DNA from 3 places in the Bradyrhizobium sp. BR2003 genome. Region 1 is predicted to be linked to each of the others. Evidence: predicted binding sites of a transcription regulator. Region 1 holds the regulator's gene; each other region holds the start of a gene.
What was found. Region 1 encodes PhoB, which activates phosphate uptake and scavenging genes when phosphate is short. Its sites were predicted from a motif close to TGTCATNNANCTGTCAT; they were not measured.
Positions count from the first base shown of each region.

Region 2: E2I15_RS21755 (esterase-like activity of phytase family protein) is a predicted target of PhoB. The motif match lies at 916-932, and genes of this name have one in related genera.
Region 3: ugpB (sn-glycerol-3-phosphate ABC transporter substrate-binding protein UgpB) is a predicted target of PhoB. The motif match lies at 1,409-1,425, and genes of this name have one in related genera.

Region 1 covers NZ_SMYJ01000033.1:12,521-14,786, forward strand. The annotation lists gene E2I15_RS28255 (GcrA family cell cycle regulator) at 324-836, shown strand; gene phoB (phosphate regulon transcriptional regulator PhoB) at 1,075-1,785, opposite strand; gene phoU (phosphate signaling complex protein PhoU) at 1,930-2,266, opposite strand, start outside.
Region 2 covers NZ_SMYJ01000027.1:74,398-76,663, forward strand. The annotation lists gene E2I15_RS21750 (heme ABC transporter ATP-binding protein) at 1-742, shown strand, start outside; gene E2I15_RS21755 (esterase-like activity of phytase family protein) at 980-2,266, shown strand, end outside.
Region 3 covers NZ_SMYJ01000035.1:194,063-196,328, reverse strand. The annotation lists gene ugpB (sn-glycerol-3-phosphate ABC transporter substrate-binding protein UgpB) at 37-1,353, opposite strand; gene E2I15_RS29875 (CaiB/BaiF CoA transferase family protein) at 1,644-2,266, opposite strand, start outside.

The sequences.
Region 1 (2,266 bases):
CAATGCGAAACGAGCGCAATCCGGAGCATTCCGGTGCGGTGGAAAAGCCTCATCGCAACGCTTAACTGTGTGGGAACATGTGGACGCACGGCCGCGGACTCTTGCGCCAGAGTCACGCCATATTGTAGCGTTTGGCCTGTCGGGTACGACATCTCGTGCGGCAGTACTGGACCCTCTAAGTAGCCTTCGTGTCTCGCGTAACGTTCGGGCGCAACACCGTGCCCGGCGAGGGCTAAGGGATTCTGGCCGCAGGGATATTTGTCCAGATTGGCTCGCAGCGCCGCTCCAATGATTGGCCGGCGCTACGCGAAGGGAAGAATGCGATGACTGTATTGACCTGGTCCGACGATCGCGTCGAGCAGCTAAAGAAGCTCTGGGAGTCCGGCCTGTCGGCCAGCCAGATCGCGGCGGAACTTGGCAATGTGACGCGAAACGCCGTGATCGGCAAAGTGCATCGGCTCGGCCTCTCCGGCCGCGCCAAGGCACCCTCGACGGCCGCGCCGCGGCAGCGCAAGGCCCGCCCTGCCCAGCACATGATGCGGGTGGCGCGGCCGGTGTCGCGCGGCAACACCGCGCTGGCGCACTCCTTCGAGGTCGAGATGGAGCCCGATCCGATCTCCTACGACAATGTGGTGCCGATGAGCCAGCGGCTGTCGCTGCTCGAGCTCAACGAGGCCACCTGTCACTGGCCGGTCGGCGATCCCTCGAGCCCGGAATTCTTCTTCTGCGGCGGCAAGGCGCTCGCCGGCCTGCCCTATTGCGCGCATCACTCGCGCGTCGCCTACCAGCCCGCCGCCGACCGCCGCCGGCCGTCGGCGAAACCGCAGATCAAGTGAGCACTCGGGAAACTACGGAAGACCTGAAAAACAAATCCCCGCGAAAGCGGGGATTTTTTTGTGGCTCGTAGCCCGGATGCATTACCCGCGTCGCCCCGGCGAAAGTCGGGACCCATACGCCGCGGCCGGCGCAATCGGCAAGCGGCCAGACGGCTTTCTAACAACACCCATTGGTGGTTATGGGTCCGGCTTTCGCCGGGACGACGCCATGTCACGGCTTGTGATGGCCACGCGCCCGTTACGGCTGCGGCTCGGCCTTGGCAAAGCGGTCGTCGAGCGCGTAGCCCGCGCCGCGCACGGTGCGGATCGGATCCTGCTCGCGGCCGGGATTGAGCAGCTTGCGCAGGCGGCCGATATGCACGTCGACGGTGCGCTCATCTATGTAGATGTCGCGGCCCCAGACGCTGTCGAGCAGCTGCTCGCGGCTGAACACGCGGCCGGGATGCTCGAGGAAGAATTCGAGCAGGCGATACTCGGTCGGCCCGAGATCGATCGGACGGCCCGAGCGCGCCACGCGGCGCTTCTCGCGGTCAAGCTCGATGTCGCCATAGGTCAGCACGGTCGCAAGCCGCTCCGGGCTCGCGCGGCGCAACAGGCCCTTCACCCGCGCCAGCAGTTCCGGCACCGAGAACGGCTTGACGATGTAATCGTCGGCGCCGGTAGCAAGCCCGCGCACGCGCTCGCTTTCCTCGCCGCGCGCGGTCAGCATGATGATCGGAAGCTGCTTGGTCTCGGGCCGCGCCCGCAGGCGGCGGCACAGCTCGATGCCGGACAGGCCCGGCAGCATCCAGTCGAGGACCACGAGGTCGGGAACGCGCTCCTTCAGCCTCGTGTCGGCATCGTCGCCGCGCCCCACCGTCTCGACATCGTAGCCTTCCGCATCGAGGTTGTAGCGCAACAGCGTCGTCAGCGCTTCCTCGTCTTCGACTACCAGAATGCGTGCGCTCATCGGTTTAAGTTCTTTCTCTGTGGTGATCCGTTGCCCAGACGCAAACCGAAACGCTTACTTCCTCGAGCATAGTCCCCGCGGAAACGATTTGTCGCGAGGATCATCCGTTTCGCTCTTGCCGGTTCCGCGCTTGCCGATCATGCCTCAGTTGCCCGGCACCGTGGTGGCAAAAGTGGTCATGTCCCCCTTCGGGCGCTTGTCGGTGATCTGCTGGCCCTCGATCATGTAGAACACGGTCTCGGCGATATTGGTGGCGTGATCGCCGATCCGCTCGATGTTCTTGGCGCAGAACATCAGATGGATGCAGAACGAGATGTTGCGCGGATCTTCCATCATGTAGGTGAGCAGTTCGCGGAACAGCGAGGTGCAGATCGCATCGACCTCCTCGTCGCCCTTCCAGACGTTCATCGCCGCCGGCAGGTCGTGCGCGGCGTAGGCGTCGAGCACCGACTTGACCTGCGACAGCACGAGGTCGGTCATG
Region 2 (2,266 bases), on a different contig from region 1:
GACGCTGGTCGATGCGGTGTCGCTGCGGATCGGTGCCGGCGAGATGGTCGCGATCGTCGGCCCCAACGGCGCCGGCAAGTCGACCCTGCTGCGGATGCTGTCGGGCGACCTGCGTCCGTCACGCGGGGCGATCAGGCTCAGGCAGCGCGACCTGCAAACCTACGGACCACGCGCGCTGGCGAAGCACCGCGCGATGCTGTCGCAGCAGGTCAACGTCACCTTCCCGTTCACCGTCGAGGAAATCGTCAGCATGGGCGCCGGCGAAAGCCCGCGTGCCATGGCGCGGGCGCTGGTCGAGGCGGCACTCGACGAGGTCGGCCTCGCGCGGTTCCGTTTCAGGCAATTGCCGACGCTGTCGGGCGGCGAGCAGCAGCGGGCGCATTTCGCGCGCGTGCTGGTGCAGCTCGCCTGCGGCGAAGCGCTGCACGGACCCGGACTGTTGCTGCTGGACGAGCCGACCTCGAGCCTCGATCTGCGGCACCAGATCGACCTGGTCGAAACGGCGCGCCGGCGCGCCGCGCGCGGCACCGCCGTGATCGCGATCCTGCACGACCTCAACCTCGCGATGCGGTTCGCCGACCGCATCCTGCTGCTGCACCGCGGCCGGCTAGCCGTCGACGGCGACCGCACGGCGGCGATGAAGGCCGAGACGCTGCGCGAGATCTTCGAGATCGACGCTGCGGTCGCCTACACCGGAGACGGCGCGCCGTTCCTGCTGCCGCAAACGATGCGACCCGTTTAGACCCTCATGGTGAGGAGCGCGGTACGCGCGTCTCGAACCAGGAGGCCCGGCTGTCACTTGCAGCTATCCTTCGAGACGGCCGCTGCGCGGCCTCCTCAGGATGAGGATTGCGAGTGAGAGGCGACGTAACGCCGCAAGCCTTATCCCGCCGCAACATCCGCGGTTCACAAAACTGTCAGCCGGTTGTAACAGGCGGCTCGGAGAACACCGCATCGTTTATCCTTTTGGAGATCAACCATGCGCCTGTCCCTGCTCTGCTCCGTCGCCTCGATACTGCTCGCCACATCGGCGTTCGCGCAGAGCGAGGGCGAATACCCGGCGACGCTGGCAGGACATGCCGTGATGCCGGCGGAGAGCTTCATCGACGCCCCCGCCGACGCCCCTGATGATCTGAAGACCTCGGGCAAATACACCACCGGCAAGCGCGTCGACGCCATCGGCACCGTGATGGGCAAGTCCTATGAGCGGCCGACCGGCGTGTCGCTGCCGTTCAAGGGCCAGCCGCTGCAGGGCCATTCCGGCATCAAGGTGATGCCCGACGGCTCGTTCTGGGTGATCACCGACAACGGCATGGGCTCGCGCTACAACTCGGCGGACTCGATGCTGTACCTGAACCGGCACAAGATCGACTGGGCGAGCGGCAAGATCGAGCGTCAGGAGACCGTGTTCCTGCACGATCCCGACAGGAAGGTGCCGTTCCGCATCGTGCACGAGGACACCGCCAAGCGCTACCTCACCGGTGCCGACTTCGACACCGAGGGCTTCCAGGTCATCAACGACATTTTCTGGATCGGCGACGAGTTCGGGCCCTACATCCTCAAGGCCGACAAGACCGGCAAGATCCTTGCCGTGTTCGAGACTGTCGCCGACTACAAGCCGGTGCGTTCGCCGGATCACTGGGCGGTGCAGTCGCCGGGCGCGCCCGGCGCCTCCTACACCAACGTCAACCTGCGCCGCTCCAAGGGCTATGAAGGCTTTGCTTCCTCCAAGGACGGCAAGTTCCTCTACGGCCTGCTCGAAGGCCCGCTGTGGGATGCCGACAAGAAGGATTGGGAGAAGGTCGACGGCAAGGAAGCCTCGCGCATCCTGGAATTCGACGTCGCGGCGGAGAAGTTCACCGGACGCTACTGGCAGTACGTGTTCGAGCAGAACGGCAATGCGATCGGCGACTTCAACATGATCGATCCGGCCCAGGGCCTCGTCATCGAACGCGACAATGGCGAAGGCACCGCCGATAAGGCCTGCCCGCAAGGCCAGCGCGGCGAGAACTGTTTCCCTGATCTCGCCAGGTTCAAGCGCGTCTACAAGGTCGAGCTGTCCGACCCCAATGTCGGCAAGCCGGTGCGCAAGATCGCCTATATCGACCTGATGAAGATCCGCGATCCCAACAAGAGGGCGCGCAAGCCGCTCAACGACGGCGTCTACACTTTCCCGTTCTTCACCATCGAGAATGTCGATCGGGTCGACGACACCCACATCATCGTCGGCAACGACAACAACCTGCCGTTCTCCTCGAGCCGCGAC
Region 3 (2,266 bases), on a different contig from region 1:
TTCGCACTTTTGCGGATCATGCCCGAAGGCATCATGTCAGCGGACGGCGGTCTTTTCAAACTGCCGCAGCATCTGGTTGCCGCGCTCGACGGCGGCGTCCAGCGCCTGCTTGGCGGTCTTCTTGCCGGCCAGCGCCTGCTCGATCTCCTCCGACCACATGTCGCGCAGCTGCACCATGTTGCCGAGGCGCAGGCCGCGGGAGTTCGCGGTCGGCTCCTTGTTGGTGAGCTCGAGCAGCGGGGTCTCGAGATAGGGCTGGTCCTTGTAGAAGCCCTCTTCCTTGGCCTTGGCGTAAGCGGCCTTGGTGATCGGCAGATAGCCCGAGGCCTTGTGGATCCAGACCTGGCGGTCGGTGTCCGAGAGGAAAGTCAGGAACTTGGCCACGCCCTTGTATTCCTCGGCCGACTTGCCCCCCATCACCCAGAGCGAGGCGCCGCCGATGATCGAGTTCTGCGGCGCGCCCTTGGCGTCGGGATAATACGGCATCGGCGCTGCGGTGAAGTTGAACTTGGCCTGCGCCTTGACGTTGCCGAAGAAGGCCGACGAGGTCAGGTAGATCGGGCATTCGCCCGAGGTGAAGCGGCCTTCGCCGGTGTTGGTGCGGCCGGCATAGTCGTAGGTCTTGTCCTTCTGCAACTCGACGAGGTTCTCGAGATGCTTGACCTGCAGCGGGCCGTTGAATTCGAGCACGGTGTCGAAGCCGTCGAGGCCGTTGGCCTTGCTGGCGAGCGGCACATTGTGCCAGGCCGAGAGCTGTTCGAGATTGACCCAGGTGACCCACGAGCCGGAGAAGCCGCAGGTGGCGTAGCCGGCCGCCTTCAGCTTCTTGGCGTCGTCGAACACTTGCGGCCAGGTCTTCGGAATCTCTGCGATGTTGGCCTTCTTAAGCGCATCGAGATTGATCCACATCACCGTCGACGACGAGTTGAAGGGAAACGACAGCATCTCGCCCTTGGAGGTCGAGTAGTAGCCGGTGATCGCGGGCAGATAGACGCTCGGATCGAACTTCTCGCCGGCGTCGGCCATCAGCTTGTAGACCGGTTTGACGGCGCCGGTGGCGGCCATCATCGTCGCGGTGCCGACTTCGAACACCTGCATGATATGCGGCGCGTTACCGGCGCGGAACGCGGCGATGCCGGCGTTCATGGTGTCGGCGTAGCCGCCCTTGTAGGTCGGGATCACCTTGTAGTCGGATTGCGAGGCGTTGAAGTCGTTGGCCAGCTTGACGATGACGTCGTTGTTGGCGCCGGTCATCGCGTGCCACCACTGGATCTCGGTCACCGCAAACGCGGGCGACGCGAATGCAAGCGCGGCAGCGGTTGCCGCGGCAGCGCCTAGTCGTCGAAAGAACATCAAAACCCCTCCCAATTGGAACGTCGTCTTTCGTTGCGCGCGTTATCAGCGCCGGATGACGTTCAAATGACCGTATAAACGAAAGTCATGGTAGGGGGGAAGCCGAAGCGAAGGGAAGCGGTAAAAAAGGCGAAGACCGCAGCCGCATCCGTGCGGTGCAACGCCGGCCGCGACGCTGCACCGCAGTGTTGATGCGTCGGCCGGTTCGATACGGGCCGACGCATCCGCTTTGTCCTGACGCGAACCGGTGCCCATCCCGCATCACGTGCGAGACAGGCTTGAAAACGCCTTTAGCGCTTGCGCTGGGGACCGCAGACCACGCCCTTCTCAACCAGGCCGTTGATCTCGTCCTTCGAGTAGCCGAACTCGCCGAGCACTTCGGTGGCGTGCTGGCTGAACTTCGGCGGCGTGCGGCGCAGGCTCGGCTTGGTGCGTTCGAGGCGGATCGGCGAGGCGACGCCCTTGTACCAATCCTTCTCGATGACGTCGCCGCGATGAATGGTGTGCGGGTTGGTCAGCGCCTGGTCGATCTTCTGCACCGGGCCGGCCGGCAGGCCGGCGGCGAGCAGCCGGTTGCACAGCGGCTCGGCCTCGTGCTGGCTGAACACCGCGGCCAGCTCGACGCGGAGCGCATCGCGGTTGGCGATGCGGTCCTTGTTGCGGGCAAAGCGCGGATCGGTGCCGAGCTCGGGCTTGCCGATCTCCTTGGCGAGCTTGCGGAAGGTGCCGTCATTGCCGACGCCGATGAAGATGTTGTCGGTCTTGGTCGGGAAGATCGCGTAAGGAACGAGGTTGGGATGCTCGTTGCCGGTCAGCGACGGCGGCTTGCCATGCATGAAATAGTTCGCGGTGTGCGGATGCATGATCGCAAGCCCGGTCTCGTACAGCGTCGTCTCGATGAACTGGCCGAGCC